Regions from separate parts of the Pseudomonas sp. 8(2025) genome, predicted to be linked through region 1. Evidence: predicted binding sites of a transcription regulator. Region 1 holds the regulator's gene; the other holds the start of a gene.
What was found. Region 1 encodes sigma-54, which starts transcription at its own class of promoters, with help from an activator protein. Its sites were predicted from a motif close to ANTGGCATNNANNTTGCTNT; they were not measured.

Region 1 (6,143 bases):
GCCGACAGCCCGCAACCAGACAGCCCCTCTTACGGAGCCCATTGATATGTCCTTTACCTTGCCTGCACTGCCTTACGCCTACGACGCCCTGGAGCCGCACATCGATGCGCAAACCATGGAAATCCACTACACCAAGCATCACCAGACCTACATCAACAACCTCAACGCCGCCGTCGAGGGGACCGAATGGGCAGGGTGGGAGGTGGAAAAGCTGGTAGCCAGCGTTCAGCAACTGCCGGAAAAACTGCGTGCTGCGGTGATCAACCAGGGTGGCGGGCATGCCAACCATTCGCTGTTCTGGGCGGTGATGACACCCGCCGGTGGCGGTCATCCCCAAGGCGCCCTGGGGCAAGCCATCGAGCAGCAACTGGGTGGTTTCGAGAGCTTCAAGGAAGCGTTCACCAAGGCCGCACTCACCCGTTTCGGCAGTGGCTGGGCCTGGCTCAGCGTGACACCGGAGAAGAAACTGGTGGTGGAAAGCAGCGGTAACCAGGACAGCCCGCTGATGAACGGCAATACGCCGATCCTCGGTCTGGATGTGTGGGAGCACGCCTACTACCTGCGCTACCAGAACCGCCGTCCGGAATACATCAACGCCTTCTACAACGTCATCAACTGGCCGGAAGTCGCTCAGCGCTACCAGGCCGCGATGGCTTGATACCTTTCCATCAAAACAAGATCTAAGGCCGACTATGGGCACTGAAACACTGGCAATCAGCAGCGGGCGAATGTTTCGTTATGCCTTCGGTTCGCTGTTGCTGTTGGCGGGCACGGCGTTGCTGGTGGCTCAAGGGTTGAGCTGGCTGAACCTGGAGCCGCGCTTGCTGCGCGCCTTGCAGGGCGGTTCGATCTGCGCGCTGGGCACGGCGCTGGGGGCGGTCCCGGTGCTGGTGATCCGGCGGATGCCGGTGGCGGTGAGCGATACCCTGCTGGGCTTTGGTGCCGGAGTGATGCTGGCAGCCACGGCATTTTCGCTGATCGTCCCCGGCATCGCTGCGGCCCAGGACCTGGGCTTGTCTGCCTGGGGCTCCAGCGGCCTGATCTGCGCCGGCATCATGCTCGGGGCCTTTGGCCTGTTCCTGGTGGATCTCAAGGTCTCGGGGGGCAGCCCGGAGGTGCTGGTGGGCACGCCAGAGCATCCGGTGATTGCCCCGCGTATCTGGCTGTTCGTCTTCGCCATCATTGCCCACAACATTCCTGAAGGGATGGCGGTGGGGGTGTCGGCGGGAGGCGGCATGCCGGATGCGGACAGCCTGGCCATGGGCATTGCCCTGCAGGATGTGCCGGAAGGCCTGGTGATTGCCCTGGTATTGGCGGGGGCGGGGATGTCGCGGGTCAAGGCATTCCTGATTGGTGCGGCTTCAGGTCTGGTGGAACCGGTCTTTGCCTTGCTCTGCGCCTGGCTGGTGAGCCTGGCGCAGGTATTGCTGCCCCTGGGCCTGGCCCTGGCGGCGGGGGCGATGCTGCTGGTGGTCACTCATGAAGTGATTCCGGAGTCGCGTCGCAATGGCCATGACAAGCTTGCCAGCCTTGGCCTGTGTATCGGTTTCTGCCTGATGATGGTCATGGATACGGCACTCGCCTGAGAGCCGTATGGTGAGGGGCCCGCCCGGGCCTACTCGCCTTCGTCGAAGAAGTTGTTGATCAGTGCCACCAGCGCATCCATCGCTTCCTGTTCCTGCTCGCCTTCGGTCTTCAGGTGGATCCTGGTGCCCTTGCCGGCGGCCAGCATCATCATGGCCATGATGCTTTTGCCATCGACCATGGAATCCGGGGTCCTGCCGGCGCGGATCTGGCAGGGAAACTGCCCGGCCACGCCGACGAACTTGGCCGAGGCACGGGCATGCAGGCCCAGTTTATTGATGATCTCGATTTCCAGAGCTGGCATCGCGGGGTAGATCCTTTCAGCTAAGGTCGCGGTGGCGAACCTGGACGTTCTTCAGGGATTTTTGCAGGACCTGGCCCAGGCGCTCGGTCAGGTACACGGAGCGGTGGTGCCCGCCGGTGCAGCCGATGGCGATGGTCACATAGGCGCGGTTGCTGGCGGCAAAGCGTGGCAGCCATTTGAGCAGGTAGCTGGAGATGTCCTGGAACATTTCCTCGACATCGGGTTGCGCCGCCAGATACTCGGCCACGGGCGCATCCAGGCCTGATTGGGCGCGCAACTCGGGCTTCCAATACGGGTTGGGCAGGCAGCGCACGTCGAACACCAGGTCTGCATCTACCGGCATGCCGCGCTTGAAGCCGAAGGACTCCACCAGGAACGCGGTACCGGGTTCCGGCTGGTTCAACAGTCGCAGCTTGATGGTGTCGCGCAGTTGGTAAAGGTTCAGGTTGGTGGTGTTGACCTTGAGATCGGCCAGGTCGACGATCGGCCCCAGCAGTTGGGTTTCATCGTGGATGGCTTCGGCCAGGGAGCGGTTGGCGCTGCTCAGCGGGTGGCGCCGACGGGTCTCGGAGAAGCGCTTGAGCAGGGTCTCTTCGTCGGCATCCAGGTACAGCACGTCGCACTGGATATGCCGGCTGCGTACTTCTTCCAGCAATTCGGGGAAGCGCGACAGATGACTGGGCAGGTTGCGGGCATCGATGGATACCGCCACCAGCGGTTGCGCCAGTTCGGTGTGGATCAACGCACGTTCAGCCAATTCCGGCAGCAAGCCGGCTGGCAGGTTGTCGATGCAGTAGTAGCCGTGGTCCTCGAGAACATCGAGGGCGGTGCTTTTACCTGAGCCGGAGCGGCCGCTGACGATGATCAAACGCATGATTACTGACCGTTTTGCTCGTCCAGAACGACCTGATACAAGGCTTCGTTGCTGGTGGCGCTGCGCAGCCGGTCACGGACTTCCTTGCGATCGAGCATGCTGGCGATCTGCCGGAGCAGTTCCAGGTGTGCATCGGTCGCGGCTTCCGGAACCAGCAGGACGAACAGCAGGTCGACCGGTGCGCCATCAATGGCGTCGAAATCGATCGGAGCGTCCAGGTGCATCAGCGCACTGATGGGCGACTCGCAGCCTTTGAGGCGGCAGTGGGGAATGGCGATGCCGTTGCCAAAACCGGTGGAACCGAGTTTTTCACGGGCAATCAGGCTCTCGAAGACATCCTGCATCTCCAGATCAGGCACTTCACGGCTGATCAGGTTGGCAATTTGTTCGAGGGCGCGTTTTTTACTGCCGCCCGGCACGTTCACCAGGGAACGGCCGGGGGTCAGGATGCTTTCAAGTCGGATCATGGGAGGGGAGTGTTAGCGACCCGTGCCTTGGAGAAGGTGGAGTTGCTTTTCCTTATGCTTTTTCAGTTGGCGGTCAAGCTTGTCCGTGAGCAGGTCGATTGCGGCATACATATCGTCATGTTCTGCGTTGGCAACGACCTCCCCACCGTGGATGTGCAGGGTGGCTTCGATTTTCTGCTTCAGCTTCTCGACAGCCATGGTGACCTGCACATTGGTAATCTTGTCGAAGTGCCTCTCCAGCCGGTCGAGTTTTTCGCCGATGTAGACGCGCAGGGGTTCAGTCACTTCGAGTTGGTGTCCACTGATGTTGACTTGCATACAGCTTCTCCTTCGTTGCCAGTGCATAACGCGGCAGGCTGGGTTGCCTGCCACCTAGACTACGTTTGAAAACGACACCGGGCCCTTTTCAAACACACTCTGAAACGCTGTGGCCAGCCCTGCGGCTACATCAACCGCTTACGTTCGCTGGAAGGCGCGATCCCAAGGGATTCGCGGTACTTGGCGACGGTACGACGGGCTACCTGAATGCCTTGTGCCTCCAGTAAACCAGCGATCTTGCTGTCACTCAACGGCTTTTTCTGATTTTCCGCGGCCACCAATTTTTTGATGATCGCGCGGATCGCCGTGGACGAGCATTCACCGCCTTCCGAAGTGCTGACGTGGCTGGAGAAAAAGTATTTCAGCTCATATATGCCGCGTGGGGTATGCATGAATTTTTGCGTGGTCACCCGGGAAATCGTCGATTCGTGCATGCCCACCGCCTCGGCGATATCGTGCAGAACCAGCGGCTTCATCGCTTCATCGCCATATTCGAGAAAGCCGCGCTGGTGCTCGACGATCTGGGTGGCGACCTTCATCAGGGTTTCATTGCGGCTTTGCAGGCTCTTGATGAACCAGCGGGCTTCCTGCAACTGGTTGCGCATGAAGGTGTTGTCGGCGCTGGTGTCGGCGCGGCGTACAAAACCGGCGTACTGGGCGTTGACCCGCAGGCGCGGCACGGATTCCTGGTTCAGTTCCACCAGCCAGCGCTCGTTGTCCTTGCGCACTATGACGTCCGGGACCACGTATTCGGCTTCGCTGGATTCGATCTGCGAACCGGGGCGGGGGTTGAGGCTCTGCACCAGCTCGATGACCTGGCGCAGCTCATCTTCCTTGAGCTTCATGCGCCGCATCAGCTGGCTGTAGTCGCGGCTGCCCAGGAGGTCGATGTAGTCACTGACCAGGCGCTGGGCCTCGCCCAGCCAGGGCGTTTTCGCCGGCAGCTGGCGCAGTTGCAGCAACAGGCACTCGCCCAGGTTGCGGGCGCCGATGCCCGCGGGTTCGAATTGCTGGATGCGGTGCAGGACGGCTTCTATCTCGTCCAGTTCGATGTCCAGTTCCGGATCGAAGGCTTCGAGGATCTCCTCGAGGGTTTCGTCCAGGTAGCCCTGATTGTTGATGCAATCGATCAGGGTCACGGCGATCAGGCGGTCGGTGTCCGACATCGGCGCCAGGTTCAGTTGCCAGAGCAGGTGGCTCTGCAGGCTCTCGCCCGCGGAAGTGCGGGTGGTGAAGTCCCACTCGTCGTCATCGCTGCTGGGCAGGCTGCTGGCGCTGGTCTGGTATACGTCTTCCCAGGCGGTGTCGACCGGCAGTTCATTGGGGATGCGCTCGTTCCACTCACCGTCCTCGAGGTTGTCCACCGTGGGGGCGGTTTCCTGGTAGGAGGGCTCCTGGATCTCGGTATTGGGTTTGGACTCGGTGTTGTCGGCCAGGGGGTCGCTGTTGTCGAAGTCGTCGCCTTCTTCCTGGCGTTCGAGCATCGGGTTGGACTCCAGGGCTTCCTGGATTTCCTGTTGCAGGTCCAGGGTCGACAATTGGAGCAGGCGGATGGCCTGTTGCAGCTGCGGTGTCATCGTCAGCTGCTGGCCCATTCTAAGGACTAGCGATGGTTTCATGGCAGGGGCTTAACACCTTATTTGCCGGCGCACATGCGCCATCCACTACAGGGCGCCGGAGCGCCAAACATAAGCAAATTATATGCCTGAAACTGAAGTGTTTGCCTAGAGCGCTGTAACAATAAAGTTTGTAGGGTTTTATTGTTCCCGGCGCCCTGGCGTCCAGCCCAACACATCAGCCCTTACAGGCGGAACTCATGGCCCAGATAGACTTCCTTGACCAGTTCGTTGGCCAGGATGGTCTCGGAGTCGCCTTCGGCGATCAGTTGCCCGTCGTTGACGATGTAGGCGGTCTCACAGATGTCCAGGGTTTCCCGGACGTTGTGGTCGGTGATCAGCACCCCGATGCCCTTGGCCTTGAGGTGGTGGATGATCTGCTTGATATCGCCCACCGAGATCGGGTCGACACCGGCGAAGGGTTCGTCCAGCAGGATGAACTTGGGCGCGGTGGCCAGGGCCCGGGCGATCTCCACACGGCGCCGCTCACCACCGGACAGGCTCATGCCGAGGTTGTCGCGGATGTGGTTGATGTGGAATTCCTGCAGCAGGCTTTCCAGTTCCTGGCGACGGCCGGCCTTGTCGAGCTCCTTGCGGGTCTCGAGGATGGCCATGATGTTGTCGGCCACCGACAGCTTGCGAAAGATCGAGGCTTCCTGGGGCAGGTAGCCGATACCGGCGCGTGCGCGACCGTGCATCGGTTGGTGGCTGACATCCAGGTCGTCGATCAGGACGCGGCCCTGATCGGCCTGGACCAGGCCGACGATCATGTAGAAGCAGGTGGTCTTGCCGGCGCCGTTGGGGCCGAGCAGGCCGACGATCTGACCGCTGTCGATGGACAGGCTGACATCACGCACGACCTGGCGGCTCTTGTAGCTCTTGGCCAGATGCTGAGCTTTCAGAGTTGCCATTACTGGGCCTTTTGCTCGTCGGTTTTCTTTTTCGGCTGGATGACCATGTCGATCCGCGGACGCGGCGCG
Region 2 (6,143 bases), on a different contig from region 1:
TGCACTACGGTGCCGCCGGCAAAGTCCAGCACGCCCCAGTCGCCCAGCAGCGAGCCCGGACCGCTCCAGACCATATGGGCGATCGGCGCATACACCAGGGTGAACCACACGCCCATGAAGATCAGCATGGCGGAGAATTTCATCCGCTCGGCGAAGGCACCGACGATCAGCGCTGGAGTGATGATGGCGAAGGTCATCTGGAAGGTGACGAACACCGCTTCAGGGAACAGCGCAGCCGGGCCGGTCAGGCTGGCCGGGGTGATGCCCGCCAGGAAGGCCTTGGAGAAGCCGCCCACAAAGGAATTGAGGTTGACCACGCCGGCTTCCATCCCGGTGGTGTCGAACGCCATGCTGTAGCCGTAGATGAACCACAGGACAGTGATCAGGCCGGTAATGGCGAAGCACTGCATCATTACCGAAAGAATGTTTTTCGACCGCACCATGCCGCCGTAGAACAGCGCCAGGCCAGGAATGGTCATGAACAGCACCAGGGCTGTGGAGGTCAGCATCCAGGCGGTATCGCCGGAGTTGAGGACTGGAGCCGCCGCTTCGTCTGCCGCCATGGCCAGGCCTGGCATTACGAGGGACAAAAGGGCTCCTAGCCCTGCGAATTTACGCAGAGTCATATTGTTTTCTCCTGGGGCGTTGGGTTTGGCGGCTTAGATTGCGTCGGTATCGGTTTCGCCGGTACGGATGCGAATAGCCTGTTCCAGATTGACCACGAAGATCTTGCCGTCACCGATCTTGCCGGTGTTGGCGGCCTTGGTTATCGCCTCGATAACCCGGTCAAGATCCTTGTCGTCAATGGCGACATCGATCTTCACCTTGGGCAGGAAATCCACCACGTACTCCGCACCGCGATACAGCTCGGTGTGACCCTTCTGCCGGCCGAAGCCTTTGACTTCAGTGACGGTAATGCCCTGCACGCCGATCTCGGACAGCGACTCGCGCACGTCGTCCAACTTGAACGGCTTGATGATGGCAGTGACTAGCTTCATGAAACTCTCTCCCGAATTGGTGGACTTGCCCCAGGAAAACAAACCCGACTCAAGTCTAAGCGCAGTGCCTGGCTTTGTAACGCACCGTCGGCCTTCCTCAGCCCGACCGACGCCAGCTAACCGCTGTCTGACGAAACACTCCCCGCTCCGCCTGCCGCACTGCATTCGTCACAGCGACTGCATCAGTGCATGGGTCACCAGGGTCTAAGCAGAAAGCTTGCCAGCTCGGGAAAAATCAGTGATTTCAGTCCCTTGCCCCGAGCCGGCAGGGAATGCGGGAAAACGGCACCCGGGATACGCACAAAAACGGTGCGCTGGCGCCCGGCCAGATGCGCGAAAAACGTGCAACCCGGGGCCACCTGGAGCGTCGTTGCTGCGTGATACACTGCGGGCCGACTGCAATTCAGGACTCTCCCATGCTCGCGCCCAAAGACCTTCTCGACGCCCTGAGCGGCCACGCCTCGCGGTTGCTCAGCGGTGAAACACCCCTGCCCCGCAATGAAATCGAAAGCCAGCTCAAGGCCCTGCTACAAAGCGGCTTCAGCAAGCTGGACCTGGTCAGCCGGGAAGAATTCGACAGCCAGATGGTGGTCCTGGCCCGCACTCGCGCGCGCCTGGAAAGCCTCGAAGCCAAGGTGGCGGAGCTGGAAGCCCGGCTGAACCCGGCAGCGCAATGATCTGAATCCGAGTTCGCCGGCAGGCCGGCTCCTACAGACCTGTCCTGTAGGAACTGGCTTGCCGGCGAAGGCTCGCGCACCGACGACATATCCTGTGCCCATTCGGGCGCTCCTCTGGCCAGCCCCCTCATCTATCCTTGCAGCACCGCAGGACGCGATTCCCGCTGTCGCAAGGAAGCTCTCCCCATGTCCCTGGCAATCATCCACAGCCGTGCCCAGGTCGGCGTCCAGGCTCCGGCTGTCAGTGTTGAAGTGCACCTGGCCAACGGCTTGCCGAGCCTGACCCTGGTGGGCCTGCCGGAAGCCGCGGTCAAGGAAAGCAAGGACCGGGTGCGCAGTGCAATCCTCAATGCCGGGTTCAACTTTCCGGCCCGGCGCATCACCCTCAACCTGGCGCCGGCGGACCTGCCCAAGGACGGCGGGCGCTTCGATCTGGCCATCGCCCTGGGCATCCTTGCCGCCAGCGTGCAGGTGCCGGCCCTGGCCCTGGACAACATCGAATGCCTGGGGGAGCTGGCGCTCTCCGGCGCGGTGCGCCCGGTACGCGGCGTACTGCCCGCCGCACTGGCGGCACGCGACGCCGGGCATACCCTGCTGGTGCCCCGGGCCAATGCCGAAGAAGCCTGCCTGGCCAGCGGCCTAAAGGTGATCGCGGTGGATCATCTGCTGGAGGCCGTTGCCCATTTCAACGGCCACGCGCCGATTGCGCCCTATGTCAGCGACGGCCTGGTGCAGAGCCACTTCCCCTACCCCGATCTCAGCGAAGTGCAAGGCCAGCTCGCCGCCAAGCGCGCCCTGCTGATCGCCGCGGCGGGCGCCCACAACCTGTTGTTCAGCGGCCCGCCAGGCACCGGCAAGACCCTGTTGGCCAGCCGCTTGCCCGGCCTGCTGCCACCGCTGCAGGAAGATGAAGCCCTGGAAGTCGCGGCGATCCAGTCGGTGGCCAGCCACAAGCCCCTGCGCTACTGGCCACAGCGGCCGTTTCGCCAGCCCCACCATTCGGCTTCGGGTGCGGCACTGGTCGGAGGCGGCTCGAAACCCCAGCCCGGGGAAATCACCCTGGCCCATCACGGCGTGCTGTTTCTCGATGAACTGCCGGAGTTCGACCGCAAGGTCCTGGAAGTGCTGCGCGAGCCCATGGAGTCCGGGCAGATCGTCATTGCCCGAGCCCGGGACCGGGTGCAGTTCCCGGCACGCTTCCAATTGGTGGCGGCGATGAACCCCTGCCCCTGTGGATATCTTGGCGAGCCCAGCGGACGCTGCCGTTGCACACCGGAGCAGATCCAGCGCTATCGCAACAAGTTATCCGGGCCGCTGCTGGATCGCATCGACCTGCACCTGACCGTGGCCCGCGAAGCCACCGCCCTCAACCCGGAGCCGCAACCGGGCAATGACAGCGCCGCAGCCGCCACCAGGGTAGCCGGGGCTCGCGAGCTGCAACGCGAGCGCCAGGGCAGCGCCAACGCCTTTCTCGACCTGCCCGGCCTGCGTCGCCACTGCAAATTATCCACAACCGACGAGCGCTGGCTGGAAGCGGCCTGCGAACGCCTGGGCCTGTCGTTGCGGGCCGCTCACCGTTTGCTCAAGGTGGCGCGTACCCTGGCGGACCTGGAACAGGCCGCGCGAATCAGCCGCGAGCACCTGGCCGAAGCCCTGCATTACCGGCCCAGCGCCGATTGAAGGTTCATTCCCGGGACAGGTCTACCAAGGGTGTTGGCCGCACTTCGGTCTGACGCCCATCCTGGATCTGGCTGACACGGCTCAGGGCTTTATCCACCGCGACTTTATCGGCCAACAGGCTGTAGCGAATCTGGAATTGCCGCTGCTCCTTGGCGCCAATGCTCGGCACTAGGTTCAACGGGCGCTGGTAACGGCGGTTGTAGGAAAAGCTGGTGCCCGGTTCCAAACCCGTCACATAACCCTGGCCCTGGGTGTCGGTGTTTTTCCACAGGGAAAACACCGGCAGTTGTCGAGTGTTGAAGCCCAGGGAAACACCCAGGCTCCCGGCCTTGTTGTGCAACACCGCCAGGGTCTCGCCCTGAGCGTCGGCGTAGGGCACGAGGTTGTACACGGTTTCGTCGTAGTCGCGGGTCGGGCCGCGATAGGTCTGCCAGTCCGCCAGGTCGGCCCGGGCCTTGTCATTGAACGGCGAAACCTGCTTCACCGGCGCGGCGAACTTCGCCCCCTGCTCCAGGAACGGCGTGCTGAAGTTACTGTGGTAGAGCGCCTGGTATTCCTTGGGGTAGTCGCCGTTGTTGGTCAGGGTGTCGTTGAGCGCAAACCGGGTGCTGCCGGGTTCGGTCACCAGTTCGGTGGCGACACTGAAATCCACCTTCTTGAACGCCTGTTCCTTGAGCTCGCCCCGCAGGTGAATGGCATACGGCGGTTGCTCGTCGATGTGCAGAGTGACCTTGCTCGCCGGGATGTTGGCCGCGCGGCCGTGCAGGGTCAGCAGCTCGCCATTGTCCAGGCCCGGGTGCCCGACCCACTCATAGCCACAGCGGGCCACCAGTTCGTTGAAGCCCTCCAGCCAGCCCAGGCCGCCGCGGCCGTTAAGCTCGATGAAGGCCGGGTTGACCACCTCCTTGACCGGCGAATCCCAGCCCAGGCGCACATCGCCCACCGAAGCCTGCAGCACGTTCATGCCCCGGGTCGGCACCACCGAGAGCTGCATCACGCCGTTGTCGATGTCGACGATGCTCACCCCCTCCTGGCGTCCGCCATGCAGGGTGCGCAGGGTCACGGAAAACGGCCGCTCGGTCTTGACCCCCAACTGTTCACTGGTCAGGTGCAGGTTGCGGGGAGCCTTGTCGGTATCGAGCAATACATAGTCCCAGGCCATGGCGTGGGGGGTGGCGGCCAGCGCGCCAAGGGTGACCAGCAGTTTCAGCGGAGTCATGCAGGAGTGCCTTTTTTGGAGTTGTGCGGTTTTTATAGCCCTGAAGAATCGTTTCAGCAAGGCCAAAAATCCCAATTAGCCGGACAAACTCCACTCCACTGGCCGTTTCCTGTCAGCCCTCGAATCCCAGCAGCAGGCCAGCCACTTCCATGACTTCCTGCAACGCCGCCTGGGCAGCTTCGGGGGAAGCCCGCAGCAACAGGTCATCGGCGTAACCCATGGTCTGGGCGAACAGTTGCCTTGCCGCGCGCTCGGGGCTGGCGCAGCGGAATACCCCCGTGCGGACCCCATCGGCAATGATCGCCGCCAGCATGTCCCGCCACTGGCCGTTGATCCTCAGGTAGGCCTGCGCCAGCTCGGCGTCATGCATGGCTTCGTCCCAGGCATCGAGCCACAGCGCCCAGCCGGCTTCGGCGGAATCGGGCAGGCAGTCACGGAGAAACCCCAGCAAGGCGTCCATGGGCGCGGCACCGCGCAGGGGCTGGCCCACCGCCTCCAGCTGGTCATCGGCAAACCGCACGAAGGCTTCGCGGCGCAGCCCCTTCCAGTCACTGAAGTAGTGATAGACGTGGCTGCGAGACAGCCCCGCATGCTCGGCCAGGTCACGGGTGGAAACCTCGGCGAAACCCTTGCTGCGGAATAATTCCAGGGCCGCCTGGATGATCTGGTCTTTACGGTCGTTACGCGACATGTGCAATCAGGCCTCTTGGCGCCAGGATGGACGGCGCTTGCATTTTGAGCGTTCGCTCAAAGATAATTGAGCAGTCGCTCAATATTAACCGTTATCACTCTTGTGGTGCACTCATGTCCGCCGTCACCCCACTCATCGTCGTGGATCCAACCCAGAAAATCGGCCAGCAGACCGCCAGCCAGACCCTCAAGGCCATTGCCCGGGCCTATCCGGGCAAGCTGTTCGTCACCTTGTCCCTGGTGGCCCTGGAAAACGCCCTGCTGCTGGCCTACCCGCTGTTCGCCGGCTTCGCCGTGGATTCGATCCTGCGGGGCGACGCTGCCCATGCGCTGATCTATGCCCTGGTGGTGCTGGGCTTCTGGGTAGTGGGTGCGGCGCGGCGTGCGGTGGACACCCGTACCTTCACCCGCATCTACGCGGACCTGGCGGTGCCGGTGATTCTCAACCAGCGCCTGCAACAGCAGGACACCTCCACCGCCGCGGCGCGGGTGGTGCTGGCCCGGGAGTTCGTCGACTTCTTCGAAAAGCACGTGCCGACCATCGCCACGGCCCTGGTGTCGATCGTCGGGGCGGCAGTGATGCTGCTGGTGATCGAACCCTGGATCGGCCTCGCCTGCCTCACGGCGCTATTGCTGTGCATGACCCTGCTGCCACGTTTTGCCCGGCGCAACCAGCAACTGCACGAACGCCTGAATAACCGGCTGGAAAAGGAAATCGGCCTGGTGGCCAGGGTCGGCGCGGTCTCGCTGCAGCGTCACTATCGCCTGCTGTCGCGGCTGCGCATCGGGCTCTCGGATCGGGAAGCCGCGGCCTATCTGTTCCTTGGCGCTGTGGCAGCGGTGCTGTTCGTCATTGCCATCAGCCAGTTGGCGCTGTCG

Region 2: glnK (P-II family nitrogen regulator) is a predicted target of sigma-54. The motif match lies at 1,204-1,223, and genes of this name have one in related genera.

What each region holds. Positions count from the first base shown of each region.
Region 1 covers NZ_JBQOIE010000003.1:410,879-417,021, reverse strand. Annotated here, with positions in the region: gene ACUXVH_RS08785 (hypothetical protein) at 1-45, shown strand, start outside; gene ACUXVH_RS08780 (superoxide dismutase) at 47-658, shown strand; gene ACUXVH_RS08775 (ZIP family metal transporter) at 693-1,586, shown strand; gene ACUXVH_RS08770 (HPr family phosphocarrier protein) at 1,616-1,888, opposite strand; gene rapZ (RNase adapter RapZ) at 1,905-2,762, opposite strand; gene ptsN (PTS IIA-like nitrogen regulatory protein PtsN) at 2,765-3,229, opposite strand; gene hpf (ribosome hibernation-promoting factor, HPF/YfiA family) at 3,242-3,547, opposite strand; gene ACUXVH_RS08750 (RNA polymerase factor sigma-54) at 3,673-5,166, opposite strand; gene lptB (LPS export ABC transporter ATP-binding protein) at 5,349-6,074, opposite strand; gene lptA (lipopolysaccharide transport periplasmic protein LptA) at 6,074-6,143, opposite strand, start outside.
Region 2 covers NZ_JBQOIE010000001.1:352,956-359,098, reverse strand. Annotated here, with positions in the region: gene ACUXVH_RS01700 (ammonium transporter) at 1-626, opposite strand, end outside; gene glnK (P-II family nitrogen regulator) at 660-998, opposite strand; gene ACUXVH_RS01690 (accessory factor UbiK family protein) at 1,415-1,675, shown strand; gene ACUXVH_RS01685 (YifB family Mg chelatase-like AAA ATPase) at 1,862-3,355, shown strand; gene ACUXVH_RS01680 (aldose 1-epimerase family protein) at 3,360-4,574, opposite strand; gene ACUXVH_RS01675 (TetR/AcrR family transcriptional regulator) at 4,687-5,265, opposite strand; gene ACUXVH_RS01670 (ABC transporter six-transmembrane domain-containing protein) at 5,379-6,143, shown strand, end outside.